DNA from 3 places in the Roseibium sp. ROS1 genome. Region 3 is predicted to be linked to each of the others. Evidence: predicted binding sites of a transcription regulator. Region 3 holds the regulator's gene; each other region holds the start of a gene.
What was found. The regulator LexA, encoded in region 3, represses DNA repair genes until DNA is damaged. The targets are predictions, from matches to a motif close to TGTTCNNNNTGTGTTCNG.
Positions count from the first base shown of each region.

Region 1: uvrA (excinuclease ABC subunit UvrA) is a predicted target of LexA. The motif match lies at 5,799-5,816, and genes of this name have one in related genera.
Region 2: ACYQ6M_RS19160 (PA0069 family radical SAM protein) is a predicted target of LexA. The motif match lies at 6,810-6,827, and genes of this name have one in related genera.

Region 1 is NZ_BAAGIG010000002.1:1,186,823-1,196,646, reverse strand. It holds gene ACYQ6M_RS13580 (PaaX family transcriptional regulator C-terminal domain-containing protein) at 1-520, opposite strand, end outside; gene ACYQ6M_RS13575 (zinc ABC transporter substrate-binding protein) at 677-1,822, shown strand; gene ACYQ6M_RS13570 (L,D-transpeptidase family protein) at 1,903-3,792, opposite strand; gene ACYQ6M_RS13565 (hypothetical protein) at 4,324-4,800, shown strand; gene ACYQ6M_RS13560 (single-stranded DNA-binding protein) at 4,862-5,428, opposite strand; gene uvrA (excinuclease ABC subunit UvrA) at 6,013-8,943, shown strand; gene ACYQ6M_RS13550 (DUF1127 domain-containing protein) at 9,188-9,337, shown strand.
Region 2 is NZ_BAAGIG010000003.1:659,437-669,260, reverse strand. It holds gene smc (chromosome segregation protein SMC) at 1-1,921, shown strand, start outside; gene ACYQ6M_RS19190 (AtpZ/AtpI family protein) at 2,134-2,520, shown strand; gene ACYQ6M_RS19185 (F0F1 ATP synthase subunit A) at 2,574-3,323, shown strand; gene ACYQ6M_RS19180 (F0F1 ATP synthase subunit C) at 3,394-3,618, shown strand; gene ACYQ6M_RS19175 (F0F1 ATP synthase subunit B) at 3,700-4,260, shown strand; gene ACYQ6M_RS19170 (F0F1 ATP synthase subunit B family protein) at 4,271-4,750, shown strand; gene ACYQ6M_RS19165 (ribonuclease HII) at 4,954-5,604, opposite strand; gene ACYQ6M_RS19160 (PA0069 family radical SAM protein) at 5,650-6,762, opposite strand; gene ACYQ6M_RS19155 (substrate-binding periplasmic protein) at 6,918-7,760, opposite strand; gene ACYQ6M_RS19150 (glycosyltransferase) at 8,130-8,825, shown strand; gene moaB (molybdenum cofactor biosynthesis protein B) at 8,879-9,436, opposite strand; gene ACYQ6M_RS19140 (aminotransferase-like domain-containing protein) at 9,624-9,824, shown strand, end outside.
Region 3 is NZ_BAAGIG010000002.1:1,493,420-1,503,243, reverse strand. It holds gene gltX (glutamate--tRNA ligase) at 1-509, opposite strand, end outside; gene ACYQ6M_RS14945 (ComEC/Rec2 family competence protein) at 641-3,049, shown strand; gene lexA (transcriptional repressor LexA) at 3,054-3,764, opposite strand; gene ACYQ6M_RS14935 (hypothetical protein) at 3,886-4,689, opposite strand; gene ACYQ6M_RS14930 (acyl-CoA synthetase) at 4,782-6,362, opposite strand; gene ACYQ6M_RS14925 (alpha/beta hydrolase) at 6,515-7,324, shown strand; gene fumC (class II fumarate hydratase) at 7,346-8,731, shown strand; gene ACYQ6M_RS14915 (fumarylacetoacetate hydrolase family protein) at 8,791-9,824, opposite strand, start outside.

The sequences.
Region 1 (9,824 bases), 310 kb from region 3:
CCAGTCCGAAGGAGGAAGCAGCTATTTTTTCCAGTTCACCTGATTTCAGGTTCAAAGCCGACGCGCGAAACGCGGTGCCAAGGATGGGGCGTCCCGGTCTGTCGGCGCCGATGTAGACATTCCCCTCAAGTGACGCGAAACCAAACCGCATCAGAACGGCCTGATCCGCGGCTTCCGTACAACGGGTCAACAGCCAGCCACAATCCGGATCCTCGGGGCCATAGAACAAGTCTGCCGCCAGGTGATATTCCTCCCGGGCATCCGGTGTCAGGGCATAAAAGCTTCGCCTGCCTTCCCGCTCACCTTTCAACTGACCTTTTGAAACCAGACGAGACACCGCTGTCCTGACAAGCGATTCATTAACGCTGAAGCCGGCGCAAAGGCTGATCAGGTCTCCCATCCAAAGCACACCGCCACGCGGTTCAACGATGTCGCCGTAGATGGTCACGATCAGCTGCGCAGCCTTGGGCGGAAAGGGCCGCAGGAAAATGTCAGCAAGTATTTCGGTTCCGGTATGCATGAAGCTTCTGATCCGTCAGCATTTTTCTAAAGCTTATCTGTACGGCGGCTGCAAACCAAGATGTTCACGGATGCTCTCGACAACATTCCGGCGAAAGCGGACTTGAAAACCTGATTTTTGAACGTTATAAAATTACATCATCCTGAAGGCCTACCTATGCCCCTCACCTTCTCCGCCATCAAGAACAGCGCCTGCAGGTCACTTTATCTGACGGCTCCCGCCGCAGCAGCACTAGTGACCCTGACAGTGAATGCGCACGCCGACGCCCCCAGTGTCGTCACGTCCATCAAACCGATCCATTCCATCGCGTCGGCTGTTATGGAAGGTGTCGGGACGCCCTATGTCCTTGTCGACGGCGCCTCCTCTCCTCATGGCTACGCGCTGAAACCGTCGCAGGCGTTTCTACTTCAGGGAGCCGATGTGGTGTTCTGGGTTGGGCCAGAACTGGCTCCCTCGCTCAAGAAGCCGATCGAAACCATGGCCAAGAATGCTGTAACGGTCGAACTGATCGATGCGTCTGGGATTCATCAACTCGACATCCGCGAAGGTGCCAGCTTCGACGCCCATGATCACGATCACGACGATGGGCACAGTGGTGAAGAGCATGCGCATGATCATGCAGAAGAAGATGACCACGACCACGCTGGCGGCGAACATGAGCACGAAGAGGGCGAACATGAACATGCTGGCCACGAACATGATGACGACAACAGCCACGCCGAAGCCCATGACCACTCGGGTCACGACCACGACGCAGAGCATCAGCACGCGGCACACGGGGCTGTCGATCCGCATATCTGGCTGAACCCGGAAAATGGCATAGAGATCGCAAAAATCATGGCAGATACCCTGGCGAAACAGGATCCTGCCAACGCCGAAATCTATAAAAAGAATGCAGCGGCTTTTTCCAAGCGGATCGCGTCACTCGATCAGGACATTTCCGCTGAACTGGCTCCGTTTGCAGACAAAAAGTTCATCGTCTTCCACGATGCCTATCATCATTTCGAACATCACTATGAAATCGAGGCCAGTGGATCGGTTACCGTTTCTCCGGAAGCTCTGGCGAGTGCAGACCGAATTCAGGAAATCCAGGGCAAGATCAGGGACCTCGGCGTAAGCTGCGTTTTTCAGGAACCGCAATTTGACGCAAAGCTTGTTTCGGTTGTTCTGGAAGGCAGCAGCGCTCGGTCAGGTACGCTTGACCCGCTGGGCACCGATCTTGAAAATGGCCCGGACCTTTATCCGCAACTTCTGAAGGGGCTCTCAAGCTCTCTGAAGGATTGCCTCGGCGGCGCCTCCTGATATTGCCTCTTCGAGAGGGAAAACAAAAAAGCCGCCGGAGGTCACCCCTTCGGCGGCTTTTGTTGTTCTGCTATCCCAGATCAGGACGTTCTGACTTTTTCCCGCTCTGCTTCGGTTTTCTCGATGGCCTTCAACAGATGCATGTCCCTGTCGTAGACGTCGGTATAGAAGGCAACCGTCCCGTCCAGCTCAGGCCATGCCGTGAAATAGGACACATAAACCGGAATATCACCGGTCACCTGTTCTTGCTGGTTCTGACCGCCCGAAATACGCGAGCTCACGTAATCCTTGGATTTGCCGAGAACCGCAGCGGCCATGGCCTTGGGATCCTGCAGACGGATGCAGCCATGGCTGTATGCTCGCATATCCTTGTTGAAGAGGTTCTTTGACGGCGTATCGTGCATGTAGATGTGATGCCTGTTCGGGAACAGGATCTTGACTTCGCCAAGCGCGTTCGAGCTGCCCGGATACTGGCGGACGTTGACCGATTGCTGTTTGGAAGCAACCGCGTACCAGTCGACTGCAGAAGACGAAACCTGCCGGCCGCCTGGTGTCGTTACTTCATAACCGGCGCGGTCGAGATAGCTCGGGTCGTTTGCCAGTTTCGGCAGCATTTCATTGACAATGATCGAATACGGCACGCCCCAATAGGGATTGTATTCAACGATTTCGATCTTGTCGTAGAAGAAGTTGGTCTGATTGGACTTCTTGCCGACAACCACCCGCATGCTCAATGGAGCTTCGTCAGGCGCGGTATAGGTCGCGGTGAAGGCAGCCTGGTTGATGAAAACCTTGCGTTCGCCGAGCTCTTCGGGAAGCCAGCGGCTGCGCTCCATGGCCAGTTCGACTTTGGCGATTTTCGCCGCGTTGGTTTCGCCGACCATCGCGTTGATGGTGTTCTTGCCGATGATACCATCCGGCGTGAGCTTGGCTTCCTTCTGGAAAGCCTTCACCAGCTCAACGAGTTCCGGAGAATAAAGTTCAGCGCCATCATAGGCAGTCAGCGTCTCTTCATGAGCCGACTTGAGTTCCTCCGAGCCGTTCTTGGCGATCGCGGCGACGATGTTCTTCATTTCCGGGCTGGATTTGCCAGCCTTCAGGAGTGTGCCGGGCGCGATGACGATCTGGTCGGCGTCTTCATCTTCTGCTCGCAAGCGGGCTAACTCTTCGGTCAGCTTGCGAAAATGTTCACTCTGAGGCTGCGCTTTGGCAACTGCTGTTTCGGCATTGGCCGCTGCCTTGAATCCTTCCAGGGCTGCAACGAGATCGACTTCATGCCTCGGCAGATCGTGATATTCGGAAATCCGGTTCGGATCGACACGTCCGCGCCTGGAATCCAGAACATATGTCAGAACGGCTGCACTCATCTCCATCTCGAACCGCATCGTGGCGGCATCGAGTGCCTCACCTTCAAGACCTTCAGTTACGGGAAGATCGACGACATAGTCTTCCGGATTCAGCGCAAATTTGCCTGTTTCAGCGAGACTACTGCGGACCGCGATTGCCTTTTCTGTCGGCTTACCGTCTTTCACCCAGACGAAATCGGGATGCTCACGATAGAATGAAATGACTGCAGAACCCACTTCCGGAAGGACGGTGAGCGACATGTCTTTCAATGCCGGACGCGCCGTGTCGAATGCGGTCAGAACGACCGGAGCCTGTGGCAGGCTATCGCTTTCGGTGCTCGGGGCATCCGTCGTTTCAACGGGCTGGACATCAGGCTTCACCTCGGCAGACTTGATCTCCGACAGTTCAGCCAGCGAAACCTTCTTCCAGCTGTCGGCCGAGTAATTGAGGTAGCGCGGCGCAGAGACCTTTGCGGTAACGACCTTCTTGCTAAGATCCTTTTGGCGCTCACGCTCCTGCTGCCGGCGATGCGCTTCCGGATTGAACAGACGCTGGAACAACCCCTGCGCGGAAGCAGGCTCAACCGAGACCAGGTTAAAACCGGAAAAAAGCACCGTCGCCATCAAGCCAGCCCTGAGGGACGTCCCCAGGACGGAACGTTTCGGTTTTTTCCTGGTACATTCGCTCAGTGCCATTGCATTCGCTCGCATTGTCTAAACCCGCTTATTTTAAATCTTTTCGAACCTGACGCCTTGCCCAAGTCACCAGGGTTTTATTGCTTCCCTGCAAGGATCGAAGGCTGTTCGGCATATCCGCCGTGGATGTTCTACATCCGAGCGTGATATGGCAACGCAGTTACCGTGCAACCGGGCCCCGCGACCCGATTCCCGGAAACTGCGCCCGTAAACCGTTTGATACTATAACAGGGTTCATCAGATGGTTAAGGGGCGCCGTCCTACACAGGTTTGAAATCAGCCGACTGTGACGATTTTGCCTCGTTGCTGACAGTACAGCTGCCCACCATCACGGTGCCAGAAACGGCAGAACTGCGGCTGTTTGGAAAAACAACCTGGCGTGATTGGCATCACGCCGCCTTCTTCGTCAAAGGGGTATCTACGGCTTCACGAGTACGTGAGACATTACCGGAGAGCCAAATGCCGTTTCAATTCAATGTTGGTGACCATTCGTCACCGATCTGGAAATACACAAGTTTCAACTCTTCCCAGTATTCAAAGCTGAAATGGGCCAGAAACAAGCTTTTCAAGATGGTCAAGAACAACCCGGGATGTAATGCCTATTTCCGGACGCTGCCCAAGGGGCGAAGCTTGTCGGACATGATCAACGACAGCTCGATTTGGGTGAATTACGGACCGACCATTTCGCCGCTACATGGGGAAATCCACGTTCCTTCAGGGGAAATCGCGGTTGGTGACCGGGCCTTTAAAATGGGCAGGTGGATGGTGCTGGCCACCATCATTCATGAATTCGCGCATCACAACGGCGCCCCGATTACGGGTGGCGACACACGCGCAGAAGAAGCCGTCTATCACTGCGGTCTCGGCAGTGCGAAGGAATATTACGACGGCGTTGATGACCCGACCACGCCTTACGACCCGAACGTCGGCGGTTGATCAACATAACCTGGTGCGCGGCCCCAAAGCATGGGACCGCACCCGGTAGGGCAGAAAAAGATCAGAACGGAATTTCGTCGTCCATAGGGCCGCCACCGCCACCGGACGGACCGCCGTAACCGCCACCGCTGCTGGAACCGCCGCCATAGCCACCACCGAAATTCCCGCCGGAACCGGAACCGGAACTGGAACCGCCGCCGCCGAAGCCACCTCCGCCGCCGCCTTGTGAGTCATTTCCGTAATCGGGAAGACCGCCGGATGCACCGCCACCTTCGCCGCGGCCGTCAAGCATGGTCAGGTTGGAGTTGAAGCCCTGCAGCACGATCTCGGTGGAGTACCGGTCCTGACCGGACTGATCCTGCCATTTGCGGGTCTGAAGCTGGCCTTCGAGATAAACCTTTGATCCCTTGCGCAGATATTGTTCCGCAACTTTGCAAAGACCGTCGTTGAAGATCACGACGCGGTGCCACTCCGTCTTTTCACGACGCTCACCGGTGTTGCGGTCGCGCCAGGATTCCGACGTCGCAATCCGGAGATTGGCGATCGGGCGGCCATCCTGCGTACGGCGGATTTCCGGGTCTGCTCCCAGATTGCCGACCAAAATTACTTTGTTGACGCTGCCCGCCATACTGAACTCCTGTTTGTTTTTCGTTGACCCCGCCGACGATGTTCGTGTGCTTCTCCGGCACGTGTCGATAAACGGTCAACGTTGCAAGCTTTGCTGCTAGAAACCAGAACCCTAACGGCACGCCAACAGCTTCGCCGCTATTTTCGCCAGGCTTCACTCATTTTCCACAAGGCAACTCACAAACTGCTGCCTGGTTCATCCGCCTAAAATTCGAGCAAAGTCGACAGACACAATCCTTGATTGCACCAAGTTACAATTTGCTCCACTTTTGTTCCAATCAAGCCCCGATTTTTCTGTCAGGACATTATCTCATGAACTGCGAGGTTTCGGTCACCTATTTCTGCTCGGTTCCTGACGCGGCAATCGTTAATGTACTTGTTTTGTTCTTATCATTTCTGTAAAAGCGATTCAATCAGGCATCGCATCGACGAGTGCCTCTGGCACGATAATGAAAATGCCTCACTGGAAGCTCCGCCCGAAACTGCTATATCGGGGCAAACAGACATCATCGGCAATGGACCATCTTAGCGTATGCGAGAGCAACAATCGTCTTTGGGCGACGCATGCGGTCAGGAAGAACGACAATGAAGACAGCCAAGGGATCGCAGTCGGAAGAAGCCTGGAAGGCGGACCCAACACGGGTCATCAGCATCCGTGGCGCACGAGAGCATAATCTCAAGGGCGTCGACCTGGACCTGCCCCGCGACAAGTTGATTGTCATGACCGGCCTGTCTGGCTCAGGCAAGTCGTCACTCGCCTTCGACACCATATATGCAGAAGGACAGCGGCGGTACGTGGAAAGCCTGTCCGCCTACGCGCGTCAGTTCCTGGAAATGATGCAGAAACCGGACGTCGACCAGATCGACGGACTGTCGCCGGCAATCTCCATCGAACAGAAGACCACGTCCCGCAATCCGCGCTCCACAGTTGGAACGGTTACGGAAATCTACGATTACATGCGCCTTTTGTTTGCGCGTGTCGGCGTTCCCTATTCCCCTGCTACCGGTCTGCCGATCGAAAGCCAGACCGTCAGCCAGATGGTCGATCGCATTCTTGAGCTGGAAGAAGGTGCCCGCCTCTACCTGCTCGCGCCGATGGTTCGCGGCCGCAAGGGCGAGTACCGCAAGGAACTTGCCGAGCTGATGAAGAAGGGTTTCCAGCGCGTCAAGATCGACGGAACCTTCCATGAGATTTCCGAGGCCCCTGCCCTCGACAAGAAATTCAAGCACGATATCGACGTCGTCGTAGACCGTATCGTCGTGCGTGACGATATCTCCGGTCGGCTTGCCGATTCACTGGAAACGGCGCTGAAACTTGCCGATGGCATTGCAATTGCCGAATTTGCCGACAAGACCGACGAGAACGGCAACCCGGAACGGCTGATCTTTTCCGAAAAATTTGCCTGCCCTGTATCCGGCTTCACCATTCCGGAGATCGAGCCGCGTCTGTTCTCGTTCAACAATCCCTTCGGTGCCTGCCCCACTTGTGATGGCCTTGGAACGACACTCGCTTTTGAAGAAGACCTGGTTGTTCCTGACCACTCGCTATCCTTGCGCGAAGGAGCTGTCCTGCCGTGGGCGAAGACAGGGTCGACATCACCTTATTATGCCCAGACGCTGGAAGCACTCTGCAGTCATTTCAAGGTGTCCATGGCAACGCCCTGGAAGGATCTTCCTTCGGAAGTGCGCGAGGCAATCCTTCATGGAACTGGCAATGCGAAGATTGAATTCGTCTATGATGACGGCGTCCGCAGCTACCGGACAGAGAAGACCTTTGAAGGTGTAATCGGCAATATCGAACGGCGGTGGCGCGAGACGGAATCCACCTGGGTTCGCGAGGAACTGGCAAGGTTTCAATCCGATCATGCCTGCCCGGCTTGCAGCGGGTTCCGTCTGAAGCCGGAAGCGCTTGCCGTCAAGATCGCCGGCAGGCATATCGGTCAGATCACCGAACATTCCATTCGCGATGCAAGCCTCTGGTTTGAAGCCCTGCCGGAGCAACTGAACGACAAACAGAGCGAAATCGCAGGCCGCATCCTGAAGGAAATTCGCGAGCGGCTGAAGTTCCTGAATGACGTTGGCCTTGAATATCTCACCTTGTCCCGCTCTTCCGGAACACTGTCAGGTGGCGAAAGCCAGCGTATCCGCCTCGCCTCGCAGATCGGCTCGGGGCTGACAGGAGTTCTCTATGTACTGGATGAGCCGTCCATCGGCCTTCATCAGCGCGACAACGCCCGTCTTCTGGAAACGCTGAAACACCTGCGCGATCTCGGCAATACGGTGATTGTGGTCGAGCATGATGAAGACGCGGTGCTGACTGCCGATTACGTTGTCGACGTCGGACCTGGAGCAGGCGTCCATGGTGGGCAGATCGTCGCCAAGGGCACTCCCTCCGAAATCATGGCCAATCCCAATTCGTTGACGGGGCAGTACCTGTCTGGATCCATGATGGTTTCGCGCAACGACGAGCGCAGAAAAATCAACAAGAAGCGGAAGATCTCCGTTCGCGGCGCCCGCGGCAACAATCTGAAGGACATTGACGTCGACGTGCCGCTCAGCACGTTTACCTGTGTCACCGGTGTGTCGGGTGGCGGCAAGTCCACGTTCCTGATCGATACGCTCTACAAGGCCGCAGCTCGTCGCCTCAATGGCGCGCGGGACAACCCTGCCCCGCACGATCGCATCGAAGGCCTGGAAGTGCTCGACAAGGTCATCGACATCGATCAGTCACCGATCGGCCGGACCCCCAGATCCAACCCGGCGACCTACACCGGTGCCTTTACCCCGATCCGTGAATGGTTCGCCGGCATGCCTGAAGCCAAGGCCAGAGGCTATCAGCCCGGCCGGTTCTCCTTCAACGTCAAGGGAGGCCGCTGCGAAGCCTGTCAGGGCGACGGCGTCATAAAGATCGAAATGCACTTTCTGCCGGATGTGTACGTCACTTGCGACGTATGCAAAGGCAAACGGTACAATCGGGAAACGCTCGAGGTCGAGTTCAAGGGCAAGTCGATTGCCGACGTGCTCGACATGACCGTGGATGAAGCCGCCGTGTTCTTCTCCGCAGTACCCGCCGTGCGCGACAAGATGGAGACTCTGGCGCGTGTCGGTCTCGGCTACATCAAGGTCGGCCAGCAGGCGACCACGCTCTCAGGTGGTGAAGCGCAGCGCGTAAAGCTTGCGAAGGAACTCTCCAAGCGCTCGACGGGGCGTACGCTGTACATTCTGGACGAACCCACGACAGGCCTGCATTTTCACGATGTCGCAAAACTGCTGGAAGTGCTTCACGAACTGGTCGACCAGGGCAACACCGTACTGGTGATCGAGCACAATCTTGAAGTCATCAAGACGGCAGACTGGATTATCGATCTGGGACCGGAAGGAGGCGACGGTGGCGGCACGGTGGTTGCTACCGGGCGGCCTGAAGACGTTGCCGAGGTTTCGGAAAGCTACACGGGTCAATTCCTGCAGGAACTGCTGCAGCGACGTCCGCAACGGGCACACGACGCTGCGGAATAGGTCTTAACCAGTCTCCAGTTACGTGACGACAGGCATGTGTGCACCGCACACATGCCTTTTTCATTTGTATTTCCGCATGTTCCACGAATCATCTCGAATCTGCCTGCGCAGGCTTTGCTGCATTGCATCAAACGCATGTCAGGCATGCAGAGATGGCACTTCTTTTATTTCGAGTGGTGAAATATATCATTGGACAACAACGGCGCGGAACGCACACGCGTTTCGATAATTAAGGAATAAGAAGATGTTTGACACCGTGCGCCAAAAGTACAGCAACTGGGTGAGCTACCGCCGTGCGGTTGACGAATTGTCCCGCCTTTCGGCTCGTGAGCTTGCCGACCTCGGCATCTGCCGCAGCGACATCAAATTTGTCGCACGTCGTCAGATTGGCTGAATGAAATAAAGAGATCGCGTCCCTAGGCATCCTCCTCCCAGCCGACGGGCGTGTGACACGCAGGGCATCCTCCTCCCAGCCCTGTCACGTCGAAACGTCGCCCGCCAGCACCTCCTCCCGCTGGCGGGCGTTCGTTTTTCTGGCGTCCTGATTTCCTCCCATCCCTGTCTGGTCAGGCAAGAGATCCCTCAAAATTCTGACACTCCAACGCCAAGTGCGATATCTGGATGTGCTCAACTGTCTCCAGGTCGATGTCTCTGCTCTTGCGGCGACAGCTCGCTCATTCCTCCAAGCGAAGCGCTCCCTGTGAGAACGCCCAAGCGATGCGAGTCAGCACAAAATAGGTATTCACAAGCTGGGTCGTTACCCGGGCCGGGGACGCATTCGGATAATTTGATGTCTTCGCTTGTTGCGATGCCATGTTTTCGATTGGGCTGGTAGATCGACAACCTGTCTTGTGAACTCAACCGTCTTCACCGTCTATCGC
Region 2 (9,824 bases), on a different contig from region 3:
TGTCGAGCAGATCCAGGTGGAGCAGGGCTTTGAAACGGCTCTGGGGGCGGCACTTGGTGAAGACCTTGATGCCTCACTTGAAGAAGCTGCTGCTGTTCGCTGGGGTGGTGTCCTCTCTCATGATGGCGATCCAGCCTTGCCGGCAGGAACCCGCAGTCTGGCCGAGGTGGTTGAAGCCCCTGTCGAGCTGAGCCGCCGCCTGCGTCAGATCGGCCTTGTCGACCAGACCGACGGACCAGGCCTGCGCACGACCCTGAAACCGGGGCAATGTCTGGTTTCCGTGGAAGGCGACCTGTGGCGCTGGGATGGATTTGTAATCGCGGCCAATGCGCCGACACCGGCGGCACAGCGCCTGGCGCAGAAGAACCGCCTTGCTGAACTCGGAGATGAAATCGAGCAGGCTCGGCGCGAGCTTGAGGATCGTCAGCAGGCACTGGAAGGTGCCGCAACGAGGGTTCGGCAGGCCGTCGAACTTGAACAGATGGCCAGGGGCAAGGTTCGTGACGGCCAGCGTCAGGCAGCCGCGGCGCGCGAAGCCCTGGCTGCGGCGGAAAGGGCCGTTTCCCAGTTCGCCGCCAAGCTGGAAGCTGCGCAGGACCGGGCACAGCGTCTTGGTGAAGAGGCCGAGCTGGCACGTGAACAGCTGGCAGAGGCCGAAGAACGCCTGGAAGAAGCGCCAGACGGAACCAGCTATCGCGAAAGCATCGAAGAATTGCAGGGGCAGGTCGCGGCCGCACGCGGCGCCCTGGCCGAAGCAAGGGCCGTGGCAGAGGGTCTTGCCCGCGAACAGCAGATGCGCGACCGGCGGCTTGAAGCCATCGCCCGGGAATATGACGGCTGGAAGACCCGTGCTGCCAATGCCGCCCAGCAGATTTCCATTTTGCAGGAACGGCGTGAAGAAGCGGAAGAAGAGCGGGCCGAGCTGATCGAGGCGCCTGAAGACATCGAAATCAAGCGCCGCGACGTGTTTTCCGCCATTGCCAAGGCAGAAGAGGAAAAGAAGGCGCGGGACGATCAGCTTCAGCAGGCGGAACTGGATCTTGCCGACGTCGACCGTGCAGCCAAGGCCGCGATGGAAGCGATGGCGGGCGCACGAGAAGAGAAGATTCGCGCCGAGGAACGACTGGAAGCCGCCCGGGACCGCAAGCAGAACCTGGAACGGCGGATCGACGAGGATCTGGAGGTTGCGGTAACGGCATTGCCGGAAATCGCGGGTCTGAAGGAAGGCGCACCGCTGCCAGATCCCGATTCCATGGAGCGCAAGCTGGAACGGCTGAAGGCGGAACGCGAACGGCTTGGCGGCGTCAACCTGCGCGCGGAAGAAGAGCTGCGCGAAATCGACGATCAGAAGACCACGCTGACCTCGGAGCGTGATGACCTGATCGAGGCGATTCGCCGTCTGCGAACAGGGATTTCGAATCTCAACCGCGAGGCGCGCGAACGTCTGCTCGCCTCCTTCGAGATCGTCAACGGTCATTTCCAGCGCTTGTTCACTCATCTTTTCGGCGGGGGAACGGCCGAACTCCAGCTGGTCGATTCCGATGATCCGCTGGATGCGGGGCTGGAAATCATCGCGCGCCCTCCCGGCAAGAAGCCACAGACCATGACGCTGCTGTCGGGTGGTGAGCAGGCGCTCACGGCCATGTCCCTGATTTTCGCGGTGTTCCTGACCAACCCTGCGCCGATCTGCGTGCTCGACGAGGTCGATGCACCGCTGGATGACGCGAACGTAGAGCGTTACTGCGATCTACTAGACGAGATGGCCAAGAGCACGGAAACCAGATTTGTGGTGATCACGCACAATCCGATCACCATGGCGCGCATGAACCGTCTCTTCGGCGTGACGATGGCCGAGCGCGGGGTTTCCCAGCTTGTTTCGGTCGATCTGGAGACGGCAGAGCGATTCCGCGAAACTGGCTAAGATTGCGTCTGGTGCGGCACTGCCGCGAAAACCTTATGCAACTTAGGTCTGGCTGATTCTGTTAAAACAGAAAAGATCTATATTTTTCAAGTGGATAGAGTTTAGTGCAGGCTTCTTGACACGGCATGAGGTGCCGACTATGGTGCGCGCGGCTTAGGGGGCTCCCCAGTTGTCGGATCAAGCATGTCGGCGCGAGCTGAGGACTTAAGAACATGTCTTCGCAAAACGGCGATAACAAGGATCGGGCGGTTGGTTCCCCGGAAGCAGGTCTGTCGGAACGGCGGGCTCAATTGAACCGGAAGCTTGATGACATAAGGGTGGTTGAAGAAAAGACCGCTCGGAAGTCGCAAAGCAGCTCATCCGGATACGCGCAGGCAATGAAACTCTCTTCGGAGTTTATCGCCGGCGTGCTGGTGGGGGCCGGGATTGGTTGGGTTGCCGACCAGTGGCTTGGGACGTCGCCTTTCGGGCTGATTGTCTTTCTGTTGCTGGGTTTCGTGGCCGGGGTCTTGAACGTTCTGCGCGCGGCCGGTGTCGTCGAGCAGCCGGATGCCAAGGTCCAGCGCGAAAAAGACGTTCAGAACGACAGATCGAAATAGAATTTGTCGCGCCTTCTGGCGCATTGATATGAACGAACGAAGAAGGCTGGCCGGTGGCGAACGATCCGATCCATCAGTTCCATATCCAGACGCTATTCCCGATTGAAGTCGGGGGCATGGATTTCTCTTTTACCAACTCTTCGTTGTTCATGGTTTTGACCGTGGCGGCGACGTCTGCATTCCTGATTTTCTCGACAAGCGGCCGCGGACTCGTTCCGACCCGCCTGCAGTCGATTTCGGAAATGGCGTATGAGTTTGTTGCCGGAACATTGCGAAGTTCAGCAGGAACGGAAGGGATGCGTTTCTTCCCTCTCGTGTTCTCGCTCTTCATGTTCGTTCTGGTTGCCAATCTGTTCGGGATGTTCCCGTACTTCTTTACCATCACCAGCCACATCATCGTGACCTTCGCCCTGGCGATGCTGGTGATCCTTACCGTGATCATTTACGGCTTCATGAAAAACGGCATGAAGTTCCTCAAGCTCTTCGTCCCCAGCGGCGTGCCCGGTGCACTGATCCCGCTCGTGACGCTGATCGAGGTGATCTCGTTCCTTTCGCGCCCGATCAGCCTGTCCGTTCGTCTTTTCGCGAACATGCTCGCCGGTCACATCACGCTGAAAGTGTTCTCCGGATTCATCGTCAGCCTTAGCGCGATGGGTGCGGTCGGTATCTTCGGATCCATTCTCCCTCTCGGAATGACGGTTGCCCTGACGGCTCTGGAATTCCTGGTCGCGTTCCTGCAGGCATACGTCTTCACCGTTCTGACCTGCATGTACCTGAACGACGCCATTCATCCTTCACACTGAGGGTAACCCAATCACACGGCCATTGCGCCGCGAGTGAGCAATCTGCAAACACCATTTAGGAGCACGTGTCATGGAAGCAGAAGCAGCAAAATACATCGGTGCCGGTATCGCATGCCTGGGCATGGGCGGCGCAGGCATCGGCCTTGGCAACATTTTCGGTAACTACCTCGCAGGCGCTCTGCGCAACCCGTCCGCTGCTGATGGCCAGTTCGGCCGTCTGATCTTCGGCTTCGCCGTGACGGAAGCTCTGGGCATCTTCTCCCTGCTGGTGGCTCTGATCCTCCTGTTCGCTTAATCGCTAAACCTTAGCGACTATCGATGCGACTCCGGTGGCGGCGCTCTCTAGCGCCGCCCAGCCGGATTTAGGAGACTGGAAATGGCAGGCCAAACTCACTCGACCACAGAAGGCATGCACGAAGCCATAGAAGTGCCGGCCGCAGAGCATGGCGCGGGTTTCCCGCCTTTTGACAGCACCACATTCGCCTCCCAGCTCTTGTGGCTCGCGATCACGTTCGGCGTGTTCTACTGGATCATGAAGAATGTGGCCGTTCCGCGGATCGCAGGCATTCTGGAAGACCGCAGGGACCGTATCGCCGGTGACATTTCCGAAGCCAACCGGCTGCAGGAAGAAACCGACGCTGCGATCGCAGCTTACGAGCAGGCGCTGGCCGAGGCCCGCAACAAGGCTCATGGCATTGCCCACGAGACGCGGACCAAGCTCAAGGCAGATCATGAAGCTCGCCGCGAAAAGGCGGAAGCCGAGCTGAACGGGAAGCTGAAAGCGGCTGAAGCACAGATCGCTGCAACCAAGACCGATGCCCTTTCTCAGATCGGGGATATTGCCGGAGAAACCGCTTCAGCGCTCGTTGAGCAGCTGATGGGCAAAGCTCCGACCAAGACCGACCTGACCAAGGCGCTCAAGTCGGCGATGAACTGAGGAGACCGTCATGGATGCTACATTTTGGGCCCTGATCGGTCTTATCCTGTTCTTCGTCGTGATTTTCTACGTCAAGGTTCCGGCCAAGATCAACGGTTCACTGGACGAACGCGCAGAAACCATCCGCAAGGAACTGGAAGACGCACGCAAGATGCGTGAAGAAGCCCAGGCTCTCTTGTCTGAGTATCAGCGCAAGCGTCATGAAGCCGAAAGCGAAGCGGAAGCCATCATCGCAGAAGCCAACTCGGAAGCCGAGCGCCTGACGCTCGAAACCAGCCAGGCTCTGGAAGAAATGATTGCTCGCCGTACCAAGGCTGCGGAAGACAAGATTGCACAGGCCGAAAGCCAGGCAGTCGCTGAAGTCCGTGCCAAGGCCGCTGACATTGCCGTTGCCGCTGCCGAGGAAATCCTTGCAGCGAAGGTGAAGGATAAAGTCGCCGACGACATCCTCGCCAAGAGCATTGAGCAGGTGAAGGAGCGGCTGAACTAAGTTCGGTCCACTCTGCTGACAAATTGAAGAAGCGGCCTTTCGGGGCCGCTTTTTTGTTGCGGCAAGCAATTTGCACGCTACTTGGCACTAATCGGCAGCGAACGCCATTGCTGGTTGGTGTTGACGTGCCCGAAAGCAGAGGAATGTCGCTGACTTGCAGCGTATTTCCTGCCGTCTAAACCCAACCCGTCATGTCTGGAACCTCAAGACCCTGCAGCCAGCCTGACCGGCTTGAAGCTGAGGCGATGATGAACTGTCGGCCCATGGCGTTCCAGCGCTGCCTGGTGCTGCGGCACACCATACCCCTTGTGCTGGGCAAACCCGTAGTCCGGAAAACTGGCGTCGAGGTGAACCATCATCCGGTCCCTTGTCACCTTCGCAACGATAGAGGCAGCCGCAACGCACAGGCAGCGGCCATCGCCCTTGATCAATGCCTGTCCGGCCTGTGTCAGCCCTGCCGGCACATCTCGGCCGTCGACAAGTACGTAGTCGGGTACCAGAGGCAGGTGATTGACGGCCCGCACCATGGCCGAAAGGGTTGCGGTGCGAATATTGACAGCATCGATCGTTGCCGGTGAAGCGCTGGCGAGCGAGACATGGGCTGTAGCAACTATCTGCTCGAAAAGCTCTTCGCGCCGGGCTTCGGTCAGTTTCTTGGAATCATTGAGGCCAAGCGGTACCCGGTCGTAATCCAGGATAACCGCGGCCGTGACCACGGGCCCAGCCCAGGGGCCACGACCGGCTTCGTCTACGCCGCAGAGCCGACCGTCAAAGGATTTCGCGTGCTTGCGCTCAATGGCAAGGTCCGGGCTATCGGGAAATGCAAGGTCAAAGAGCGAAGGGCTGAACGTCATGAACAGCACCCTGCCGTCCGGCAGCAAGTTTCTCAAGATCTTGCGTCAAAACAGGTCCAATTGCACACCGCCTTTTTGCGGCTGGACGAAGGCCTCGGTGTTGAGCTTTCGGCGACGCAGATTGAGGCCAAGGCGTTTCGCTCCCAGCGAGAACCGTTTGGCAATCTGGTCGGCATAAGGACCTCTCCCGCGCATGCGCTCGCCCCATTTGGCGTCATAGTCCTTGCCGCCGCGCATGGCGCGGATCAGGTTCATCACATGGCGGTAGCGGTCCGGACGCTCTCGCAGCAGCCAGTCCCGAAAGAGTTCCGACACTTCCAGGGGAAGCCGTAAAAGGATGTAGGCGACCTCCGTCGCGCCATGCTCGGCTGCCGCTTCCAGAACGTTTTCAATTTCGCTGTCTGTCAGGGCTGGGATCACAGGCGCCATCATTACGGACGTGGGAATACCCGCGTCGGAGAGAGCCCGGACGGCCTCAAGCCTTTTGTGGGGTGCAGACGCACGCGGCTCCATGGCCCGGCAGAGCTTCTTGTCGAGCGTCGTGACCGACAAGGCAACCTTCACCAGATTTCGTTCTGCCAGCCTCGACAGAATGTCGATATCTCGCGTGACCAGGGCTGACTTGGTGACGATCGCAACCGGGTGGGAGCAATTGTCCAGCACTTCCAGGATCTCACGCATCAGCTTGTAGCCGCGTTCCATCGGCTGGTAGGGATCAGTATTGGTGCCGATGGCGATCACGCGCGGCTGATAACCGGGGCGGGAAAGTTCACGTTCAAGCAACTGTGCGGCATTGGGTTTGGCGAACAGCCTGGTTTCGAAATCCAGGCCCGGAGACAGCCCCATGAACGCGTGGCTCGGTCTGGCGAAACAGTAGATGCATCCATGTTCGCAGCCCCGGTACGGATTGATCGAGCGGTCGAAGGAAATATCCGGCGACTCGTTTCGGGTGATGATTGTGCGCGCACGCTCTTCCTGCACCTGGGTTTTCAGCGGCGGCAGGTCTTCAAGCGTTTCCCAGCCATCGTCGAAACATTCACGAGTTAATTTCTCGAAACGGCCGGAGGCATTGAGCGCAGCCGCGCGTCCCCGCCGCCTGTGCTCGGCAACGGAGCGGACATCGGGTACAAGGCCGGCTGCGTCGGCTGGTAGTGAAATCTCATCGGGGGGACTGAAGGGCACGCGAGAACGTCCAGGTTACGAAATGGAACATAACAAGAACATTATCACGACGCCAACGCGACGCAAGATGCTGTTTACACCTTGTGGGTTTTGACCTTCAAAAGATCGTGGACTGCAGACCAGGCCGGAATTCAGGAACCGCCACGATCATCGTGACCTGGCCGGCGACCAAGGTATTTGATCAGGATCGCATCCAGCGTCCCGTCGGACTGCATCTCGCGAATGGTTTCGTCGTAGCGTCCGGGAAGGCTTTTGATGTCCGGGTAGGTCGAGGCTTTGGCAAAGACGTTGTAGTAGGGCTTCGTTATCAGCGGCAGCGGTAACGTCGCCAACTGGTCCAGCCTCCCGGCCTTCTTTTCCTCGTAGAGCGTGCTGATGGTGTTCATGGGAACGGCGTCCACACGCTTTGCCAGCAGCATGCCGATCTGGAGATTGTTACTGGCGACCGTCTGAAAATCGAGGCCGGCGTTGAGGAACTCCGGCGTATAGGCGAAATCCTGCGTGATACCGATCTGCAGCCCCTTCAGATCGTCGTAGCCTTCGAAACGGATTGTCCCGGCATCTTCGGCGCGGATGAAGAAGCTCCAGCTGATGTCGATGTAGCTTTCGTCTGGATAGTTCAGGTACTCCATCCGGTCCGGCTTCTTGGAAAACAATAGCAGCATGTCCGCCCGTCCGGCGCGCGCTTCCTGTTGGATGCGGGTTCCGGAATCGATCAGTTCCAGCGAATAGGAAAGGCCGAGACGGCGCATGACTTCATCGAGAACTTCGACGTCGATACCCTTGTACACCCCGTCTTCAAGAAACTTGTATGGCTCTTCCGGGGTTGCCAGCACCACGAGGTCTCGGGCCGATGCTGTCCCGGCCAGCAAAGCCAGGGACAGAACAAACCCGGCGAGCCCCATGAAAATTCGGCCGAGCGTCTGCGTCAGGTATCCTGCGCCTGAAGTTGGCTTTTGATCGGGTGTCGTCATGGCGCGATCGCTTGGGTTCTGGTCGAAGTAAGAGCTTTCAGCTTTGGTATGCACTCTTAAGATAACATGAAATCCGGCACTTCCATTTGCCGGAGAGGGGCTATTTTCCTGAAAACCGTCAAATGGATACCGATCGGTTTCACACTGGAGCAACTTTTCACGGCCCTATGACAAATGTGAAAGAGGTACTGCTACAGCTTTCGCCCGGTCTTTTCTTTTCATGCAACCAAAGTAGACATTACCCGGCGATATATATCGCGAAGGTTGGTGGCCGATTATTGGAGTTTGTTAAGAACCCCAACAAAAAAACAGCTCCCGCTTCGTCGGCGACACTCGCACTTTGAAAAAAATCATGTAAAACTTGAGATCATGATCAGCGTCATCATTGCGACAAGAAATTCCGAAACCGAGCTCGTTCACGCGCTTTCGGCCCTGGTGCCGGCAGCTGCAGAGGGCGTTATCCGCGAAGTTATCGTGGTCGATGGTGGTTCGTCGGACAATACCGAGAAGGTTGCCGACGCGGCCGGGTGTGTCTGGATCAGCCGGGGCAATGCTTCCCGCAGCGAACGCCTTGCCTATGGCGCCTCCATGGCGAGCCGGGGCGACTGGCTATTGTTCCTGCGGCCGGAAACGCTTCTGGAAAGCGGCTGGCATCATGAGGCCCAGGCCTTCATCGAGCGGGCAGCCCGTGCCTCCAACGGTCCACGGACCGCCGCAAGCTTCCGCCTTCGCTATGAGGCTTTCGGGCTCAGTGCGCGGGTAAGCGAGTCTTTTGCAGCCTTGCGATCCCAACTGCTTGGCATGCCTTACGGTAACCAAGGCCTGCTGATCTCCAGGCAGTTTTATCAGAAGCTCGGCGGCCATCGGCCGTTGCCGGAGCTGGAAGATCTCGATATCGCCAAGCGTATCGGACGTGGGCGGATGGTGTTCCTGCGGGCTGCCGCGGTCTCTTCGGGTGAAGCCGAGCGGGAAGGGCTGTTTTCCAGGTTCCGCCAGGCTTTCGCACGCTTTTGCGTCGGTACCCTGCGCATTCCAGCGAGTGTTGCCGTCAAGCTGCACGGCTGAACAAGGCACTGCACGGTTCTGGGCGGATACGCTCTTCTTCGGTGTGGTGGCGCTCACGCCTCCCGCAGCTTGCCGCGCTTCAGGTGCTCGTCCAGCCTGGGCATGATCTCCACAAAATTGCAGGGCATGTGACGATAGTCCAGCTGCCATTTCAGGATACCGTCCCAAGCGTCCTTGCAGGCGCCCGGGGAACCGGGCAGCACGAAAATATAAGTCGCCCCGGCGACGCCGCCGGTCGCACGGGACTGGATCGTGGAGGTGCCGATCTTGTCGTAGGAGATCCGGTGAAAGACCTCTGAAAAGCCGTCCATGCGTTTTTCGAACAGAGGCTCCATAGCCTCCGGCGTCACGTCACGGCCAGTAAAGCCGGTGCCGCCGGTCGAGACGATCACATCCACGCCCTTGTCATTGATCCAGCTTTTGACGACCGCCTGAATGGCCGGAACGTCATCGGTGACGATCTGCCTGTCCGCAAGCGTATGTCCTGCCTTTTCGATCCGGTCCACCAGCGTATTGCCGGAGCGGTCTTCTTCCAGCTTGCGCGTGTCCGATACCGTCAGCACAGCAATGTTGAGCGGAATGAACGGACGGGTTTCATCGAGACGGGACATGGCGAACTCCTTTGCTCTCCAGACATAGGCAATAGTCGCAATGGCTTCCAGAGGCAGCAAGCAAACTGTCGCGGCATTTTGATATTGAAATAAAATTACAAAAAATAACAAGATTGAGACACTTGCAAAAAAGTTAGGTCAGTATTATTGACTTAAATAACCAATCCAAAAATGCAATGAGCCAACAATGACAACCTGGGAAAGCCTATACGCCCGACGCGCCAGCCGCATGCGCGCCTCGGAAATCCGTGAACTCCTGAAACTGCTGGACCAGCCGGATGTGATCAACTTCGCCGGCGGTATTCCCGACCAGGCTCTGTTCCCCGCCGAAGCGTTCAAGGCAGCGTATCAGGAAATTCTGGCAGGTCCGGACGCGGGCCGCGCACTG
Region 3 (9,824 bases):
AGGTCCTTGTTCGGGATCACGACGCGACCCTGTACGAGATCGTCGACCACCGTCTCGCCTTCCTGAGGGGCCTTGATGCGGATGACTGGGTCAACGCCGGCCGGGGCTTCGGAGGCGTCTCGCTCGCGCCATGTCCCGTCATAGCGAGGCGGCTTGCCCTCGGCGCGGGCTTTCTCGCGCATGGCGTCGAGCTCTTCCGGGGTGCTGTAGCAGCGATAGGCGGTGCCGTTGGCCAGCATTTCCTCGACCACTTCCTTGTGGCGCTCAACACGGGAAAACTGGGAGATCGGGTCTCCGTCCCAGTCGAGCCCTAGCCAGGACAGGCCGTCAATCAATGCGTCCACCGCTTCCTGCGTGGAGCGAGCCCGGTCCGTATCTTCGATCCGCAGCAGCATCTTGCCGCCGTGATGACGCGCGAAGAGCCAGTTGAAGAGCGCGGTGCGGGCGCCGCCGATATGCAGGAACCCGGTCGGGGACGGGGCGAAGCGCGTGACGATGTTCTGTGCCATGGTGCTTTATGAAAGTCTCTGTCAGTATGACGGCGCGGAGCGCGCCGAATTGGTGGCGCGGTCTTAGCACAGGCTTTGGCGAGGCTAAATAGGGGCTCCGGCCATTTCTTGGACCAAAATGAGGAGCTGAAGTGACGTCACGGTCCGGTCCGCTCGATATTTCTGCCGGCCGGTCGCAAACGGCAACCCTTGATGTTGAGCGCGAGGATTTATCACCTGCCGTGCTCACGCCTGAAGTGCGTGAGAAACGGCGTTCAAGGCTAGCGGGTGCTGGTCACACTTATTTTGCTCACAATGCGTCAGCAGATCGTCTTTGGGATTCGCAAGGGCTGTTGTGGTGTGCCTTCGCGTTTGCTGCGGGAATTGGTGTTTACGTTTGGTTGCCTGAAGAACCTTCCTGGGTTCTGTTGGGAGTTCTGGTCGTGCTGGTAAGCGCGGTACTCTGGCGTGTGAAGCTGCGCGGCACGGTGGCGGTTTCCGTCGTTCTCTTCCTGGCATTCTTTGCCGGACTGGCAGCTTCCAGTCTTCGCACGGCATATGTTTCGGCGCCGCGCCTTGCCGAACAGATGAACGCAGATCTTGCTGGCTACATAGAAGAGATTGACAGCGCGGCAGCCGGTCACCGGATCGTGCTGGCCGTATCCTCGGTCAATGGGCGTCCTGTCGAGGAGGGCGAGTTTCCCGCCAAGGTGCGCTTGCGCGTTCCGGCAGGAAGCGACATTGAAGTGGGGCGCACCGTGAGCGTCAGTGCGCGGTTGTTTCCCCCTGCAGGTCCCGTCTTTCCAGGAGGATACGATTATTCCTTCCGGGCCTTCTTTCAGCAGATAGGTGCGACGGGTTTCAGTTTCGGGTCTCCCGAGGTCATCGAGACTGAGGAGGCTGGAAATGAATTTCGCCCAGCCGTTGCCGTTGCCAAGCTTCGAATAGACCTTGCGGAGCGTATCAGGGGCAATCTTTCGGAACGGCCGGAAACCGCACTGATCGTTGCTCTTCTGGTTGGAGACCGCAGCGGAATAACCGACGAGCAGGAAGAGATTTTGCGGGCCGCCGGACTGGCTCACATTCTTGCAATTTCCGGACTGCATATGGCGCTCTTTGCCGGCGGCGCCTATGGGGCGGTCTTGCTGCTCTTTTCCTTGGTGCCGATCCTGACGCTCAGGTGGCCGGTGCACAAATGGGCCGCGCTTTCAGCCCTTGGTGCTGCAGTTGTCTATCTGCTTCTGTCCGGTGGTGCGGTTGCGACGCAGCGCTCGTTCCTGATGATCGCGATTGTCTTTGTCGGAATTCTGGTGGGGCGACGCGGCCTGACCCTGCGAAGCGTAGCGTTGGCTGGCCTCGTACTCTTGCTGATTGCTCCTGAGCGGTTGTTTTTTCCCGGCTTCCAGATGTCCTTCGCTGCCGTGATCTGCCTGGTCGCCGTATATGACCTGTGGCGGCAGCGAGATCGTTCCCTGTCATCTGGTGAAAGACTGTCCGGATGGGGCATGGCGACTTGTCTTTACCTCGGCAAGTGGGTTGCAGGGCTGTTTGTCACCGCATTGGTCGCAGGGCTGGCGACCGGCATTATAGGAGCTCATCACTTCAGCCGCATTGCGCCCTATGGCCTTGTCGGCAACTTGCTGGGAATGCCGGTGTTTTCACTTGTTGTGATGCCGATGGGAGTATTTGCATTCGTTCTGATGCCCTTCGGCCTTGCGGCTCTCCCTCTGGCTGTCATGTCTTTCGGAGTTTCACTTCTGTTGAAGGTTGCTTCCTTTACCGCAGCCCTTGATGCCGGCGGCGGAACTTCCGGAAGGCTCGACGGGGCTGCTGCATTGCTGTTGCTATCATCATTATTTGCCGGATTGTTGGTGCCTGGCAGAAAGCGTGTGCTCGCAGGAGTGCCTCTCGTCGCAGGAATATTGATTGTTCTCACCAGCCGGCCTCCGGATATCCAGATTGCTGCAAGCGGCTCTCGAATTGCTGCCCGCGATGAAACGGGAATTTTGCGCTACGCAGCAAGGGGAAGATCGTTTGCAAGTGATCTCTGGCTGCAGTCGGAAGGAGTGAGGAATGATGCGATCTTGTCGCGCAAGATGAAATCGCCTCAAAGAAATTGCGATGAGGACGGTTGTGTCATCAGGGCCTACGTCAATTCAGAGGACGCAGAACGGTTGGATGGCAGGCAATCGTTTCTTGCAATCGCGCAGCCAAAGACATTTGAAGCGTTTCAGCTGGATTGCCGATATGCCGATTTGGTCGTGACCGATCTTGTCGCTCCGGAGAGCTGCGGTGCAGCCCTCGTTCTGGATCACGGTACGCGCACCGAACGTGGTGCCGTCTCCATCTGGCTATCGCCCGGTGATTTCAGCGAGGCCGCGAATGCTACGAGCGGTGCCAGTGGACCGGGCCATCCGCCAAACGAAAATCTGAAAATCGGGAAACTGAAGTTTGCCATCCCTGACCCACCGCGCCCCTGGCATCAGCAGGGAACGGTAACAAGAGACAGCCTGCGTCTAGCCGAGCGCGCCTCGGTGGCCGAAGCGCGCGCAGAGGAGTGACTGGTCAGTACTGACGAAACAGGGCAACGAGGCGGCCCTGAACACGAACGCGGCCGGGACCGAAGATCCTGGTTTCATATGCCGGGTTGGCTGCTTCAAGAGCGATGGAAGCGCCTTTCTTGCGCAGCCGTTTCAAGGTGGCTTCTTCATCGTCCACGAGTGCAACCACGATGTCGCCACTGTCGGCGCTGTCGGTCCGGCGGATAAGAACGGTATCACCGTCCAGAATGCCCGCCTCAATCATGGAATCACCACGAACCTCCAGCGCGTAGTGTTCCCCGCGACCAAGCAGGTCCTGCGGCACTGTGATGGTATGGCTGTGTGTTTGAATGGCCTCGATGGGCACGCCGGCTGCAATGCGGCCCATGACGGGAATTTCCGTAACACTGGACACTGGCACCGGTGCAGCTTTTTCCGGCTCCGGTTTGCCGAGTGAGCCTTCAATGATTTCAGGTGAGAAGCTGCCTCTTGGTCGTGGAGCGCCCAAGCCGGGTGCGATGGAGTCCGGAAGACGAACAACCTCCATGGCTCTGGCCCGGTTTGGCAGGCGCCGGATGAAGCCACGTTCTTCAAGCGCGGTGATCAGGCGGTGAATGCCGGACTTGGAGCGCAGGTCGAGCGCATCCTTCATTTCGTCGAAAGACGGCGGCACACCGGTTTCTTTCAGTCTTTCGTGAATGAACATGAGCAGTTCGTACTGCTTGCGCGTCAGCATGTAGGCGTCCCCTGACCGAGAAAACATCTGGTACAAATCAAGAACATGGTACCTGTTCTCATTGTGTTCTGCAAGGGTAAATGTTCTCTTACTGTTCTTGGCTTCGAACAAGTTGCCGTATTCAATCCGTCTCCGATATCGGATTTAGGTCGTCCTTCGATCCGGTCATGATCAGCAGTTCACAGGTGATCAAAGTCGGCGCGCCACCAGCGGTGAGAATGCCCCGATGCAGTCCACCTTCGAGATCGACGGCGCGGATTGGGACGCAAAGCTCTTGCTCCGGTTTCGCGCCAGCGTTTGCAGACAGGAGTATCTCGGAGATCAGACCTGTCATCGGCTGGGCATCGCGGAACGCTGCTCCGGCCAGACTGCCCAGTCCATAGACTTCGAAGGAGGGTGCTTTCAGCTCTTTTGCGAGTTCTTGGATGCTGTCCGTCAGGTCGGCAAACGGAGCGAGTGTGGTGATAAGCGCATTGTAGTCGGTTGTCCGTGACTGTTCGTCATCCTGTTGCACACGAAACAGCGTGAATTCGGTTTCCGGATCCAGCGATGCCACGAACGCTGCGCCTTGCAGGCCGTACCCTTTGATAGCCCCCTGATGCGCAACCTTCAGCGTATGCGGCAGTAAGTGGCCAAGGTGCTCGACTTCTTCCTCGTGCCAATAAGCGTGTACATGAGCGAACCATTCACCATCTCGTATCCCGAGAATGGCAACTGCGGACTCCAGCGTTGCGCCTTTCGAAGAGTGCGTGTCGCTGTACCAGGCTGCATGTCGGTCATCGATTGCACAGGCAGGCATTACGAAGTCGAACGCTTCGAGCGTGAGCCCGGAAAGATCGAGAACGGCGGAGCTCAGTCCTTGGTGCGTGGCGAAGCGGCCCAGCGCCTCCAGCAAGGGAGTTTGCTCTGCCAGGGAGATTTCCAATGGTTTCGCCAGACATCTGGCATGTGGGAGCCGATTGATGGCAGAAGGGCCGGGATGACGAATGTCGGACAGAGATCTGGGGGCGGGCCGTCTCACAACAGGCCTTTCTCGGTCAAATGCTCCCGCACCAGTTTCTTGGTGATCTTGCCATAGGCGCTTGTCGGCATTCCGGGAATGAAGAGATAACGTGCAGGCATCTTGTAGCGGGCGATCTTGCCGTTCAGATAGTCGCTGAGTTCCTGAGGGTCGGGTGACTTGTCTGGGGCAGCCACACAAACGGCTAGGCCGACTTCGCCCCATTGCCTGTCCGGAATGCCGAGAATTGCGACCTCGGAAATATCCGGATGTGTAAGCAGCACTTCCTCGACTTCCTTCGGGTAGACGTTGGAGCCACCAGAAATGTACATGTCCGACGCTCGGCCTGTCAGGAAGAGGTAGCGCTGTACATCCATGTGACCGATGTCTCCGGTGCGGAACCAGCCGTTCCGGAAAGACTTCTGGTTGGCGTCTTCGTCTTCCAGATAGCCAGCACAGACTGCCGAACCGATGACGCAAACTTCACCCGTTTCATTGGGGGGTAGATGATTGCCATCCTCGTCCTGGATCGAAACCTCTATACCCGTGCGCTCCGTACCGCATGTGCCGCTGCGTGTCTCAGGTCCATCCTCCAGAAAATGATCCTGTGGCCGTAGCACGGTGATGTTTCCGGTGACCTCGCCAAGTCCGTAGTATTGAACCAGAACGTGCCCCAATTTCTGGAGTGCCAGCTTCTGATCCTCCCTGTACATGGGAGCCCCCGCATAAATGACGTGACGAAGGCTCGAGTGATCGTACTGATCGACAGAAGGGTCTTCCACCAGGCGTTTGACGATTGTGGGAACGGTGAAGAGATTGCTGACCTTGTGTTTTTCGATCAACTCGAATGCAGTCGAAGGATTGAAGCCACCTCCGGGCAGGAGAACATGTGTGGAACCAACTGATAGCTGGGCAATCAGTTGCAACCCTGCACCGTGTGACAATGGAGCTATGACCAGCGACGCATCGCGCTCCGTCGTCCCGGGCAACAGGTCTGCCATGTAGTTGACGCAAACGAATCCGATCTGCCCGTGACTGAGGACAACCGCCTTCGGGCGGCCAGTCGAGCCTGAGGTGAAGAACAGCCAACAGGGATCGTTATAGTCCACTGCCTCGTTCTGCAGGACCTGTCCCTGGTAACGGGAGAGGAGATCCTCATAGCTTGTGCCAAAGTCGCTGGCTCCAATTGTAATGCATCGTGTCAGCTGATCTCTGGCGTTTCGCACTGCATCGGCCTGAGCACCAAAATCAGCGTCACACAGGAAAACCTTCGCCTTCGCTTTTACCGCAGCATAGGCCGTCTCGCCCGGAGCCTGTCTGAAATTGCAGGGAACCCAGATGGCTCCCAGACGAAATGCCGCCAACATGATCTCTATCATCTGATGCGAGTTCTGGGCCTGGACCAGCAAGCCGTCGCCCTTGGAAACGCCGAATTCCGATTGGAGACCTTTGGCAAGTGCGGAGACGCGCGAATCGATTTCTGACCAGCTCAAGGTGACCCCATCCTCGACAACCGCAGGCCCTGAGGGCCACCGGGCAGCGTTCCTGGACAGAAAATGCGCAAGATTGGCCACGCGATTGGAACAGCGCTCCACCATCTAAGTTTGCCTCCCGACTACTGGTTTTTCAGACGTTAGGTTGATGGCAGTCCATTTGACAAGTTGAGATTGGCATTCAGACCGTTCCGCTTTCTAGGTAAATCGTGCAAGTATGCCGCCGATCGGTTTCGACGTTTGCCTGAGGATTTCGAATGAGTGAGATGACGATTATTGATTGGGACGATGCCTACTCAAATGCTGCCTATATTCCAGGCGCTGACGATTTCATCGTGCGCTGGGCACAGGAAGCGGAAACCTTCCGGAAAAGCTGGGTCGAAAAGGATCTGGATGTCGTTTACGGGGAAGGGGATCGTCAGCGGTTCGATGTGTTTCGGCCACAGAGGAAGTCCAAGGGGCTCGTCGTGTTCGTGCACGGTGGCTACTGGCTGAGATTCGATAAAAGTTCCTGGTCGCATTTTTCTAGCGGCTGCCTGGCAAGAGGCTGGACGGTATGCATGCCGTCGTATGATCTGGCTCCTGATGCGCGGATCGCAGATATCACGCGGCAAATCTCTGTCGCGATTACGAAGGCGGCTGCTCGCGTCGGTGGCCCGATCCGTCTTGCCGGGCATTCCGCTGGTGGGCATCTGGTCACACGCATGATTTGCGAAGACAGCCGGTTGCCGAAAGACGTTCTGGATCGAATCGAGCGTGTTGTTTCCATCAGCGGTTTGCACGACCTTCGCCCGCTCAGAAACACGGTGATGAACAAGTCCTTCCAGATGAACGAAGACGATGCCATGGCCGAAAGTGCGGCATTGATGGTGCCCGCCGTCGACTGTCCGGTTGTCGCCTGGGTCGGTGGAGCGGAGCGTCCGGAGTTTCTAAGGCAATCGAAACTCCTTGCGGATGCCTGGCCAATGGCCACCTACAAGGAGGATCCCGGCCGCCATCATTTCGATGTCATAGACGGTTTGAAGGATCCCGATAGTGAACTGACGGAAACCTTGCTGGCCCCTTGAGCCACTCACGAGGAGGCGCATATGCGTACTGAAAGCGACAGCATCGGCGAAATAGACGTGCCGGAGGACAAATACTGGGGGGCACAGACACAGCGCTCCTTGAAGTATTTTTCCATCGGTAGCGACCTGATGCCGATAGAGCTTGTCCACGCTTATGGCGTTTTGAAGAAGGCAGCGGCCCTTGCAAACGAAGAGCTGGGGTTGCTGGATGCAGATCTTGCGCGGTTGATTGTCCAGGCAGCCGACGAAGTTATTGATGGAAAACTTGACGACCATTTTCCGTTGCACGTGTGGATGACCGGCAGCGGAACACAAACCAACATGAACGTGAACGAAGTGATCTCCAATCGCGCCATTGCCCTTGCCGGTGGTGTGCTGGGGTCAAAGGATCCGGTTCATCCGAACGATCACGTGAACCTGTCTCAATCGTCCAATGACAGCTTTCCCGCAGCAATGCACATGGCCGCTGCACTCCAGGTGACACATCGCCTCTTGCCCGGCGTGCAGATGCTCCACAAGAGCCTGCAAGACAAAGCCGACGCCTGGGACGACATCATAAAGATCGGCAGAACGCATATGCAGGACGCCACGCCGTTGACGCTTGGTCAGGAGTTTTCCGGCTATGCGGAAATGCTGCGTCAGGACATTGAGCGCATCAGTTTTGCCCTAAAGGATGTCTATGGACTAGCGCTGGGCGGAACCGCAGTCGGGACGGGCATCAACGCTCATCCCCTTTTTGCGGAGTTGTCTGCCACCCGGATCGCGGAATTGACGGACTTGCCGTTTTATACGGCTCCGAACAAGTTTGCTGTTCAGGGGGCGCATGATGCTCTCGTCATGTTGAGCGGAGCCTTGAAGACACTTTCAGTGTCCTTGTTCAAGATCGCAAACGATATCCGCCTCTTGTCCTGTGGGCCCCGCTGCGGTTTCTTTGAGTTGAAAATTCCGGCAAACGAGCCCGGCTCTTCGATCATGCCAGGCAAGGTCAACCCGACGCAGTGCGAGGCACTGGCGATGGTTGCGGCACAGGTGATGGGCAATGACGTCGTCGTCGGGATAGGTGGCGCCAGTGGCTACCTGGAGATGAATGTCTACAAGCCGCTGATGATCAATGCGATCCTGCAGTCGGTAAAGATCATGGGCGACGGTTGCACCAACTTCTCACTTTTCCTGGTGGAAGGCATGGAGCCGAACGAGAAGCGCATCAGGGAGTTTCTGGATCAATCCCTGATGCTTGTGACAGCGCTAAGTCCGGTGATCGGATATGACAAGGCCAGTCATGCCGCACACCATGCGTTTGAGCATGATCTGACCTTGAAGCAGGCGTGCCTTGACCTTGAATTCGTCAGTGCGGAGGAATTCGACCGGGTTGTTGATCCGGCGAAGATGGTCCAACCGTCGCTTTAGGTCGGCCGAAAGTTTCCTGATGAGCGCCTTCGTGACGCGCTGGGCAATTCGGCGTACGACTACAAGAGACCCCTTTGCGCGAGATTGCGCATGAGGGAGCTTATGCCGAATGTCCATTCCGGACATTCGGTCGAAAGCCGGACCGTGTTGCTCAATCGACCGAGGCCCGGACTTTCGATTGTAACGACGTCGCCCAGTTTGTGAGTGAAACCTTCTCCGGCAACGTCCCGGTCCTGCGTCGGTGCGAAGAGGGTACCGAGAAACAGCATGATCCCGTCGGGATACTGATGGTGGCGGCCCAGGGTTTGCCGGACCAGATCCACAGGGTCCCGACTGATTTCCTTCATCGAAGATCTCCCCTTCAGGATGAAGCCGTCCGTTCCCTCCACCGTCAGGTCCAGCTCTGCCAGTCGAACGTCATCCAATGAATATCCCTGGTCGAATAGTCGGATCATCGGTCCGATGGCACAGGATGCATTGTTGTCCTTTGCCTTGGACAAGAGCAGAGCCGAACGGCCCTCGACATCACGTAGATTGACATCGTTTCCTAGCGTCGCGCCAACAATCACACCCTTTGAGGAGACTGTCAGAACCACTTCCGGCTCTGGGTTGTTCCAGCTGGACACCGGGTGCAGTCCGACGTCGGCTCCGGTGCCGACGGAGGAAAGAACCTGCGCCTTGGAAAAGACCTCGGCATCCGGGCCGATGCCGACTTCCAGGTATTGGCTCCAGAGGCCCTCGGAGATAAGCGCTTGTTTGACCTTGGCGGCTTCTTCGGATCCGGCTCGCAGGTTCCGCAGGCTGTCGCCGATGGTTGCACCTACCCGTGCCCGGATGGCTTCGGCCTTTTGAGGATCTCCTGCCGCTTTCTCCTCGATCACGCGTTCGACCATGGAATTTGCGAAGGTCACGCCACATGCCTTCACTGCCTGTAGATCGCAGGGAGCCAGAAAATGCAGGTTGGCGATATCGCTGCAGGTACCAGCCGCGATTTCATCCAGAGTGCCAAGATCTTCTCCTTTAGCTGCGGCAACATAGGCAGCCGGTTCCGTTAGTTCGCAAATATCCCGAACGGTGGGGGCGGCTGCGGACG